Regions from separate parts of the Candidatus Pantoea communis genome, predicted to be linked through region 2. Evidence: predicted binding sites of a transcription regulator. Region 2 holds the regulator's gene; each other region holds the start of a gene.

The links. Region 2 encodes PurR, which represses purine synthesis genes. Its sites were predicted from a motif close to CANGCAAACGTTTGCNTG; they were not measured.
Region 1: the regulator PurR is predicted to act here: its motif matches at 1,620-1,637, upstream of purT (formate-dependent phosphoribosylglycinamide formyltransferase).
Region 3: the regulator PurR is predicted to act here: its motif matches at 1,590-1,607, upstream of gcvT (glycine cleavage system aminomethyltransferase GcvT).

The regions. Positions count from the first base shown of each region.
Region 1 is NZ_VWXC01000002.1:302,328-305,607, forward strand. It holds gene F3J37_RS05505 (bifunctional 4-hydroxy-2-oxoglutarate aldolase/2-dehydro-3-deoxy-phosphogluconate aldolase) at 1-322, shown strand, start outside; gene purT (formate-dependent phosphoribosylglycinamide formyltransferase) at 404-1,582, opposite strand; gene F3J37_RS05515 (tellurite resistance TerB family protein) at 1,744-2,385, shown strand; gene F3J37_RS05520 (LysR family transcriptional regulator) at 2,403-3,275, opposite strand.
Region 2 is NZ_VWXC01000001.1:471,711-474,990, reverse strand. It holds gene punR (DNA-binding transcriptional activator PunR) at 1-749, shown strand, start outside; gene purR (HTH-type transcriptional repressor PurR) at 746-1,771, opposite strand; gene cydH (cytochrome bd-I oxidase subunit CydH) at 2,047-2,136, shown strand; gene F3J37_RS02465 (C40 family peptidase) at 2,222-3,007, opposite strand.
Region 3 is NZ_VWXC01000004.1:115,488-118,767, forward strand. It holds gene ubiI (FAD-dependent 2-octaprenylphenol hydroxylase) at 1-1,129, shown strand, start outside; gene gcvT (glycine cleavage system aminomethyltransferase GcvT) at 1,662-2,759, shown strand; gene gcvH (glycine cleavage system protein GcvH) at 2,779-3,165, shown strand; gene gcvP (aminomethyl-transferring glycine dehydrogenase) at 3,265-3,280, shown strand, end outside.

The sequences.
Region 1 (3,280 bases), on a different contig from region 2:
AGGTCCGGTGCCATTGATTCCGGGCATCAGCACCGTTTCTGAACTGATGTTAGGGATGGATTACGGTCTGCGTGAGTTTAAGTTCTTCCCGGCGGAAGCCAATGGTGGTGTGAAAGCACTGTCAGCGATTGGCGGTCCGTTCCCACAGGTGCGTTTCTGCCCAACCGGCGGTATCTCACCGGCCAACTACCGTGACTATCTGGCACTGAAAAGCGTGCTCTGTATTGGTGGTTCGTGGTTGGTGCCGAACGATGCGCTGGAAAGCGGCGACTGGGATCGCATTACGCGTCTGGCTCGCGAAGCCGTTGAAGGCGCGAAGTAACGCATCTGGCAGGGTGCGAATCATTGGAACTGAAAGGGCGGCCTGGTGGCCGCCCTTTTTCGCTGTCAGCAGCTGAGGGAATTAGCCCTCTACTTTCACGGCTGCGGCACTCGCCACGGCACGTGCAATCGCCTCATCGGTATTGTCACCAGTAGCCAGCGCCACGCCCAGACGACGTTGACCAGCAATCTCTGGCTTGCCGAACAGACGCAACTGCAGTCCCGCACCCAATGCCGCTTCGATGTTCACGAACTGCACATTGTTGCTATCCAGCTGTGGCAGAATCACCGCCGAAGCCGCCGGGCCATACTGGCGAATGCCACCGATTGGCAAGCCAAGGAACGCGCGCACATGCAGAGCAAACTCGGACAGATCCTGAGAAATCAGCGTCACCATGCCGGTATCGTGTGGGCGTGGCGAGACTTCGCTAAACACCACCTCATCACCGTAGACAAACAGCTCAACGCCAAACAGACCGTATCCGCCCAGCGCTTTCACCACTTTAGATGCGATATCTTGTGCACGCTGCAGAGCCAGGTCGGTCATCTGCTGTGGCTGCCAGGATTCACGGTAATCGCCATCTTCCTGACGATGACCAATCGGCGCGCAGAAATGGATGCCATCCACGGCGCTGATGGTCAGTAGGGTGATTTCGAAATCAAATTTGACCACGCCCTCGACGATCACGCGACCGGCACCGGCACGTCCGCCTTGCTGCGCGTAATCCCAGGCTTTATCCAGCTGGCTCGCTTCGCGGATGAAACTCTGACCTTTGCCCGATGAGCTCATTACTGGTTTAACGATGCACGGAAAACCAATTTCATTGGCGGCTGCGACGAAATTCTCTTTGCTGTCAGCGAACTGATAGGTTGAAGTCGGTAACGACAACTCTTCTGCCGCCAGACGGCGAATACCTTCGCGGTTCATGGTCAGGCGCGCTGCACGCGCGGTAGGTACCACTTTCTGGCCTTGAGCTTCCAGTTCCAGCAGTTTTTCAGTGGCAATAGCTTCAATTTCTGGCACCACAAAGTGCGGCTTCTCCAGCGCAATTAACGCAGCCAGCGCATCACCGTCCAGCATATTGATCACATGGCTACGGTGTGCAACGTGCATCGCAGGGGCATCGGCATAACGATCCACGGCAATCACTTCCACACCCAGACGCTGACACTCCAGCGCCACTTCTTTGCCCAATTCGCCTGAACCTAACAGCATCACACGCGTTGCGGCAGGGCGCAGCGCGGTTCCGAGAGTCGTCATAATTTCACCTTAGCAGTCAAAATGCGCGCGCAGTATATACGAAAACGTTTGCGTACTCACGCATTCGCCTTCATCAGGTTTGCCATACTTTTCCCGCTCTGACGTTACCTGACACTCGCTACGGCAGCATGGAACGCGGAAACTTAAACAGGAGTTAAACGATGAGCAATTGGTTGCAGCAAATCCAGTCGGTGCTGGCGAAGAAGGGCAGCGACGGCAAAGCCGGTGGTTTGAGCGATATGCTGGCACCCGGCGCGCTGGGTGGGTTAGCGGGATTGCTGGTGGCTAGCAAGTCTACACGAAGCCTGTTGACCAAATATGGCGGCAAAGCCTTGCTGGTCGGCGGCGGTGCGGCAGCGGGCGCCGTGCTATGGAACAAATACAAACAGCGTGTGCGTGAAACGCACCAGGATGAGCCGGAATTTGGTCAGTTGCAGACACCTGTGGATCAGCGCGCTGAACGTTTGGTGACGGCGTTAGTGTTCGCTGCCAAAAGCGATGGTCATATTGACGATCGCGAACGTGCCGCTATTGAGCAGAATATCCATCAGGCGGGTTATGGTTCACAGGCGGAAACGCTGATCCAGCAGGCGATGAACCGTCCACTCGATCCACAGTGGCTGGCGGCAGATGTGAAAAACGAAGAAGAGGCGCTGGAACTGTACTTCCTCAGCTGTGCCGCCATCGATGTGGATCACTTTATGGAGCGCAGCTATCTCTCTGCACTGGGTGATGCCCTGAAGATCCCACAGGATGTGCGCGACGGCATTCAGCGCGATATTCAGGCGGAGAAAGCGGCGTAATGATGCTGATGCCTGGATCATATCCAGGCTTTATTGCGCATCAGATCGAGCAGTGTTTGCAACTGTGCATCAATAACAATTATCTCGTTATTGATCAGTAAATGCAGCGCTGTTACGCGACGAACGCCCTGTTGCAGCGGCAGCATCTTCAATGTTCCTGCCGCCAGGGCGGACTGAATACGGGTCTCCGGTAACCAACCATAACCAACCTGATGCATTACTGCCTCAATTGCGGCCTCGATGGTGGAACAAGCCCAGATCTCTCCCTGATGGTGCTCCTGCAGTACGCTAAAATGCTGATGATCGGCAATGCGGATCAGCGGATATTCCGCTAACTGCTCAGCACTAACCGCACCATTCAAGTGATGTAACGCATGCTGGTGGTGCGCAACAGCCACGAAATCCACATTCATCATCCATTCGCCCCGGCCTGTCCCGGGCTGGCGCTGGCTCAATACCATTACATCCGCCTGGCTGTTATCCGGTATCTGCGTTTCCAACACCTCGGTGACGTTAACCTGCGTACCCGGATAGAGACGCTGGAATTCACTCAGCACACTGAACAAATGCTCGCGCGGCAAGATGCTATCCACCATCAGTTCGATGCGGCTGCGCTCACCGTTGCGCATAGCGCTGGCGGTGCTTTCCAGCGCGTAGAAAGCTTTCAACAGTGGCCTGACCTGCGCCAGAAGCTTCTCGCCTGCAGGCGTCAGCACGGTGCGCCTTCCTTTGGTCTCCAGCAAGGTGACTTCAAGGCGTTCTTGCAGCATGGCGAGGTTATAGCTTACCGAAGACTGGCTGCGATGTGTCGACTCGGCCGCGCTGGCGAAACTGCCGCGCAGCACCACCTCATTTAACAAGCTCCACTGTTCCAACGTTGATTTATGCATATCAT
Region 2 (3,280 bases):
AGGTGGTGTTAACCCCGGCGGGCGAGCATTTTGTGCGGGAGGGGCGATCTGTTATCAAAAAAATGCTGGCAACCCGCAGGCAGTGCCAGCAACTGGCGAATGGCTGGCGCGGACAGCTCAGTATTGCCGTGGATTGCATTGTAAAACCCCAGCGTACCCGACAACTGGTAAAGGATTTTTACCGTCATTTCCCGGATATGGAATTGATCATCAGCTACGAGGTATTTAACGGTGTATGGGATGCCTTAGCGGACGGGCGGGTCGATGTGGCGATTGGCGCCACCCAGGCGATCCCGGTGGGTGGACGTTTTGCCTTTCAGGATATGGGTGCTCTAAACTGGCGTTGTGTGGTCAGTCCTGATCATCCTCTGGCCGCGAGTGCCGATCTCAACGAAGAAGCGCTGCGTGCCTGGCCATCGCTGGTACTGGAAGATACCTCTCGCGCATTACCACGACGCATGACCTGGACATTGGATAATCAGCGGCGTTTAGTGGTGCCAGAGTGGGAAACAGGGATGGATTGTTTGCAGGCGGGATTGTGCGTGGGCATGGTGCCGGGCCACCTGGCGCGGCCATTATTGGATAGGGGGGCGTTGGTCGAGCTATCACTGCCGCAGCCGTTTCCGGAAAGTCCCTGCTGCGTCAGTTGGTCAGAACAGCGTGCGTCACCCGCGCTGGAGTGGTTACTCGCCTATCTTGGCGATGCTGAAACGCTGAACCACGAGTGGCTCAGCGAAAATCAGCTTTAACGGCGGTAATCACGGAATGGACCGTCCGCCACGGAGCGACGCTCAATCAGTGTAGGCTGGACCTCAATGGTTTGCGGCTCTTCGCGTTTGCTGGTGATGCGATCCAGCAGCATTTCCAGCGCTTTTTTGCCCAACTCCGCTTTCGGCTGGTGAACTGTGGTGAGCGCAGGGGTGAAGTAGCGCGCGTTGCGCACGTTATCATAGCCAATCACGGAGATGTCCTGCGGCACGCGCAGTCCCATCTCATCGGCGGCACAGATCGCGCCCATCGCCATGATATCGCCCCCGCAGAACACGGCGGTCGGACGCTGTTTCTGATTAAGGATCTGCTGCATCGCCTGATAACCCGATTCTGGCTCGAAGTCGCCCTGAACAACCCATTCCGGCCGCACGGTCACACCGCCTTCGCTCATCGCCTGCAGGAAGCCCGCATGGCGCCCGCCGCCGGTGTTGCGCTCCATTTGACCCGGAATCGCACCGATATCTCGGTGACCGCGCTCGATAAGGTAGCGTCCAGCCAGGTAACCCCCCTGGAAGGCGTTATCCTGTACGGTATCGGTGAAGTCGCCGCGAGAGGCGCCCCAGTCCATCACGACCATCGGAATGTTGCGGTTCTCTTCCAGCATCTGCAGCAAATCGTCAGGATACTCTGAGCACATGACTAACAGACCATCCACACGCTTTTGCGCCATCATCGACAGGTAAGCGCGCTGCTTTTGCAAATCGTTATGTGCGTTGCCCAGAATCAAGGTATAGCCGCGTTCGAAACAGTGGTTCTCAACCGCTTCGATAATTTCGGCAAAGTAGGGCGCTTCGCTGGAAGTGGCTAACAGTCCCAGCGTTTTGGTGTGATTCACCTTCAAACTACGCGCAACGGCGCTCGGCGAATAGTGCAGCTCTTTAATCGCTTCCCATACGGCGTTACGCGTTTCCTCTGCAACAAAACGCGTTTTGTTGATGACATGCGAAACGGTGGTGGTAGATACACCCGCGCGTTTCGCTACATCTTTAATTGTTGCCATGAAAAAGGTACTCCCCGGCTTATCGCAACTTACTGATAAGTATTTTGTTAAACGTTTGCGTCTGCGAAGGGTTTTATGCCCTAAAGGGGGGGGCAAATCTGCCGTTTCAGGCAGGGAAAATCACTTCAGCAGGCTGTAAATACAGCATGCGCAAAAATCAGTTGCGCAACGAAAGGCGGCGATTCTAGCAAGCCAGCGCGGATAAGACGAGATTTTTGCCCACCGCTGTGCGAAAATTGTTTTAACCCTAATAAATGTGTGACTAAGGAGTAGTGATGAGTACAGATTTAAAGCTGGCGCTAATGACCACGGTTGGCGCACTGTTGATGATTATTGCGTTTAGCTTCACCGCCATTCTTCATTAATTCAAAGCGCATCAATAAAAAAAGCCGGCACTGATTAAGCGTCCGGCTTTTTTTGTGGCGAGAGCCACAGGATGTTGCGCAACAATTAGCGAATAGTTTTTGGAGTCATCATACGGCGCGCACCGACATAGTGTTTCTGCCAGTAGTCTTCGCCCAATGCGCTAATCTGAATGTCTTTACCGGTGCGGGGTGACTGAATAAATTTACCGTTGCCGAGGTAAACGCCCACATGATCGGCAGTCCCGCGATTATTGATGCGGAAGAATACCAAATCCCCTTTCTCCAGCATCTCACGCTTAATGGGCGCGGCATCGTGCAGGTGATACATCTCATTCGCCGTGCGTGGGAATTTGTATTTGACGAGATCTTTATAGGCATACCAGACCAAACCACTGCAATCGAAACCGGTATGGGGTGAGGTGCCACCCCACTGGTAAGGCTTGCCCAGTTGTCCCATCAACTTCGTCATCGCGGTTTCGCGTGCCTTTTGGTAGCGCAGGCGGTGGGATTTGCTCATCTTGATGCCAGTGAGTCCCTGAACTTCATCGTCCACATCCGGGGACTTTTTCGCGAGGCGTTGATGGCCATACTTTTTCAATGGCGACTTCAGCAGGGATTTTTTGCGGCTGGATTTGTTTAAGGCGGTTTCGGTTTTACTCTGCTTTTTCAGCTTGAGCTTCTGCACGGTGGTCAGGCGAGACTTTTTAGCCGTTGTTTTAACCGGGCGTCGCTTGCGGCGCTCATCTTCGCGCGCACTTTTTTTCTCGGCGTTATGCAAACTGGCATTAATCGGGGCATGCTGCGAAGCAGAAGCCACGTTAAAAAACAGTTGCGCAAAAGCCAGTATGAAAAGCGTAATCAGTAAACGCATAGTCCGGTACAGGTTAAGCAGTCTGGCAAAAAGCAGGCTGCGGCAGAGTAAGAGAAATCTGATCAACGATCAGCGCCGAAGCAATTCTAATCCACTTTTTTTCCAAAAGGTAAGGCCTTTTTCTATTAATCTGTTACCAGGTAGATAATGTCGCTAAATTGAGCGATTTCAGCTGTTTAACGCAGCGAAATTATTGCTAATTATTAATTTGTTCATGCTTATTAATGATATGAAAATGTTATCTGTACCCTCAGCACTTAACAAACATGGCGA
Region 3 (3,280 bases), on a different contig from region 2:
CGGCCTGCGCGTTGCCGTGCTGGAGAAAGCACCTGAGCCACAATTTGATCCAGCGAGCGCCGCATCGATTCGCGTCTCGGCGATCAATGCTGCCAGCGAACGTCTGCTGCAAAAGCTGGATGTCTGGTCCAGTATCCTGGCGTTGCGCGCCAGTGCCTATCACGGCATGGAAGTGTGGGATCAAGACAGCTTTGGTTCCATCAGCTTTGATGATGAGCAGCAAGGCTTATCCCATCTCGGCCATATTATTGAAAACGAAGTGATTCACAGCGCACTGTGGCAGCGCGCCAGTCAGTGCAGCGATATCACCTTATTTGCCCCTGCGCAGTTGCAGCAGGTGGCCTTTGGCGACAACGAAGCGTTCGTCACTTTGCAGGACGGCAGCATGATGAGTGCGCGCCTGCTGATTGCCGCGGATGGGGCAAACTCGTGGCTGCGCGACAAAGCCGATATCCCGATTACCTTCTGGGATTACGATCATCACGCGCTGGTCGCCAATATCCGCACCGATATGCCGCACGATGCAATTGCGCGTCAGGTGTTCCATGGCGACGGCATTCTGGCGTTCCTGCCTATGCAGGACCCGCACCTGTGTTCCATCGTTTGGTCGCTGTCGCCACAAGAAGCGGCCCGCGTGCAGTCGATGCCAGAAGCGCTGTTCAACCAGCATCTGTCAGTAGCCTTCGATATGCGTTTAGGCTTATGCCACGTAGAAAGCGAGCGCAAAACCTTCCCACTGATGGCGCGCTATGCTCGTAACTTTGCCGCGCACCGCCTGGCACTGGTGGGCGATGCCGCGCACACCATTCATCCGCTGGCCGGACAGGGCGTTAACCTTGGCTTCATGGATGCCGCGGAACTGATCGGTGAAATTCGTCGCCTGCATCAGGAAGGGAAAGATATCGGGCAGCACCTTTATCTGCGACGTTATGAGCGCAGCCGCAAGCACAGTGCGGCAATGATGCTGGCGGGCATGCAGGGATTCCGTGAGCTGTTTGCCGGCACCCATCCGGCGAAAAAGCTACTGCGTGATGTGGGATTGAAACTGGCTGACACATTGCCGGGCGTCAAACCGATGATGCTGAAGCAGGCCATGGGGCTAAATGATATGCCCAGCTGGATTCGTTAAATTCTCGTTAAATGGCGCCGATTCAGGCGCCATTTTTTTGCATGAATCACTGTCTCGTCATACCAAAAGCCGCTCCTAAAGTGACAGTTACGTCTGCACTGGGACGTTGCAGGCTGTGTTTGGACAAGCGCATTTTAATTAGCTTTTTCACCCTATGCACTGCTCTGGTGCGCCTCTGCACTCAAATTGCGCCTCGTTTGATTTATTCTAATTTTACTCGCCAATTCGCATTACTTTAACTAATGAAGGTGTCGCGGGTTCGCCGGACCTATTTCCCGTACTGAGGCGTGTGTTCCATTATCAGGCTGTGTTTATCGTTATTAATTGTATTTTATGCGCGGTTAATCACAAAAATGCAGTGAATTGTGCTGTGGTGGGTTTGGTGCGTGCTGAAGGGTGGTACTGTTTCGCCCTCGTTTTCCTTATGGTTAATCGCCGCGTTCGGTGGTAACTTCAGCACAAAGAGAACGTTTGCGTCAGCCTGTATAGGCGGCGCAGGCGCGTCACACTCACTTGTTTTCACAGGATGGTTATGACTCAGCAAACGCCTCTATTCGAACAGCATCAGGCATGCGGTGCGCGCATGGTGGACTTCCATGGCTGGATGATGCCACTGCATTACGGCTCGCAAATGGATGAGCATCATGTGGTGCGCAACGATGCCGGTATGTTTGATGTTTCCCACATGACCATCGTCGATCTGCACGGTGTCCGCACCCGTGAATTCCTGCGTTATCTGCTGGCCAACGATGTCGCCAAACTGACGCAACCCGGCAAAGCCCTCTACACCGGCATGCTGAATGCTTCGGCTGGCGTCATTGATGATTTGATTGTTTACTTTATGACCGAAGACTTTTTCCGCTTAGTGGTGAACTCCGCGACGCGTGAGAAGGATTTGGCGTGGATCAAACAGCACGCTCAGCCGTTTGGTGTCGAACTCACCGAGCGTGACGACCTGGCACTGATTGCCGTACAAGGCCCGCAAGCGCAGCAGAAAGCACAGACGTTGTTTACTGCGGCGCAGCGTGAAGCGGTGGCAGGTATGAAACCGTTCTTTGGTGTGCAAAGCGAAAGCCTGTTCATCGCCACCACCGGTTATACCGGTGAAGCCGGTTATGAAATTGCGATGCCGAACAGTGAAGCGGCCGATTTCTGGCAGAAACTGCTGGCAGCAGGCGTCAAACCGGCTGGCCTGGGTGCGCGTGACACGCTGCGCCTGGAAGCAGGGATGAATCTCTACGGTCAGGAAATGGATGAAGGTGTTTCACCGCTGGCGGCCAATATGGGTTGGACGGTGAGCTGGGAACCTGCCGATCGCGATTTCATCGGTCGCGAGGCGCTAGAAGCGCAACGTGAACATGGGACTGAAAAGCTGGTGGGTTTGATCATGACCGAAAAAGGGGTGCTACGAAACGGCTTGCCGGTGCGTTTCACCGATGAACAAGGTCAGCCACAGCAGGGTATTATTACCAGTGGTTCCTTCTCCCCGACGCTGGGTTACAGCATCGCGCTGGCACGTGTGCCAGCGGGCATTGGTGAGCAAGCGATTGTAGAGATCCGCAATCGTGAAATGCCGGTGAAAGTCACCAAACCGATTTTTGTTCGCGCCGGCAAGCCGGTCGCTCAGTAATTTTTCAGGAGAAATGGCGATGAGCAATGTGCCTAATGAATTGAAATACCGCGATAGTCACGAGTGGGTGCGTAAAGAAGCCGATGGCACCTTCACCGTGGGTATCACCGAACACGCGCAGGAACTGCTGGGCGATATGGTGTTTGTGGATCTGCCTGATGTGGGCGCCACTTTCGCTGCCGGTGATGACTGTGCCGTCGCGGAGTCGGTGAAAGCCGCCTCAGACATCTATGCCCCCCTAAGCGGTGAAATCGTTGCTGTGAACGAAGAGCTGGCCGACGCACCGGAGCTGGTCAACAGCGAACCGTACGCCGCAGGCTGGTTATTCCGTATTAAAGCCAGCGACGTTTCAGAACTTGATTCGATGCTCGACGCCGATGCCTATAAAGGCGCTATCGACGAGTAACCGGTAGTCATCGGAGGTGCTGCATTGCAGCGCCTTCTTTTTTATCTGCCTGATTTAATGCCATTTTTGTAACCCAGCCCGATTCAGGATTTACTGCAAATGACCCAGACTCTCA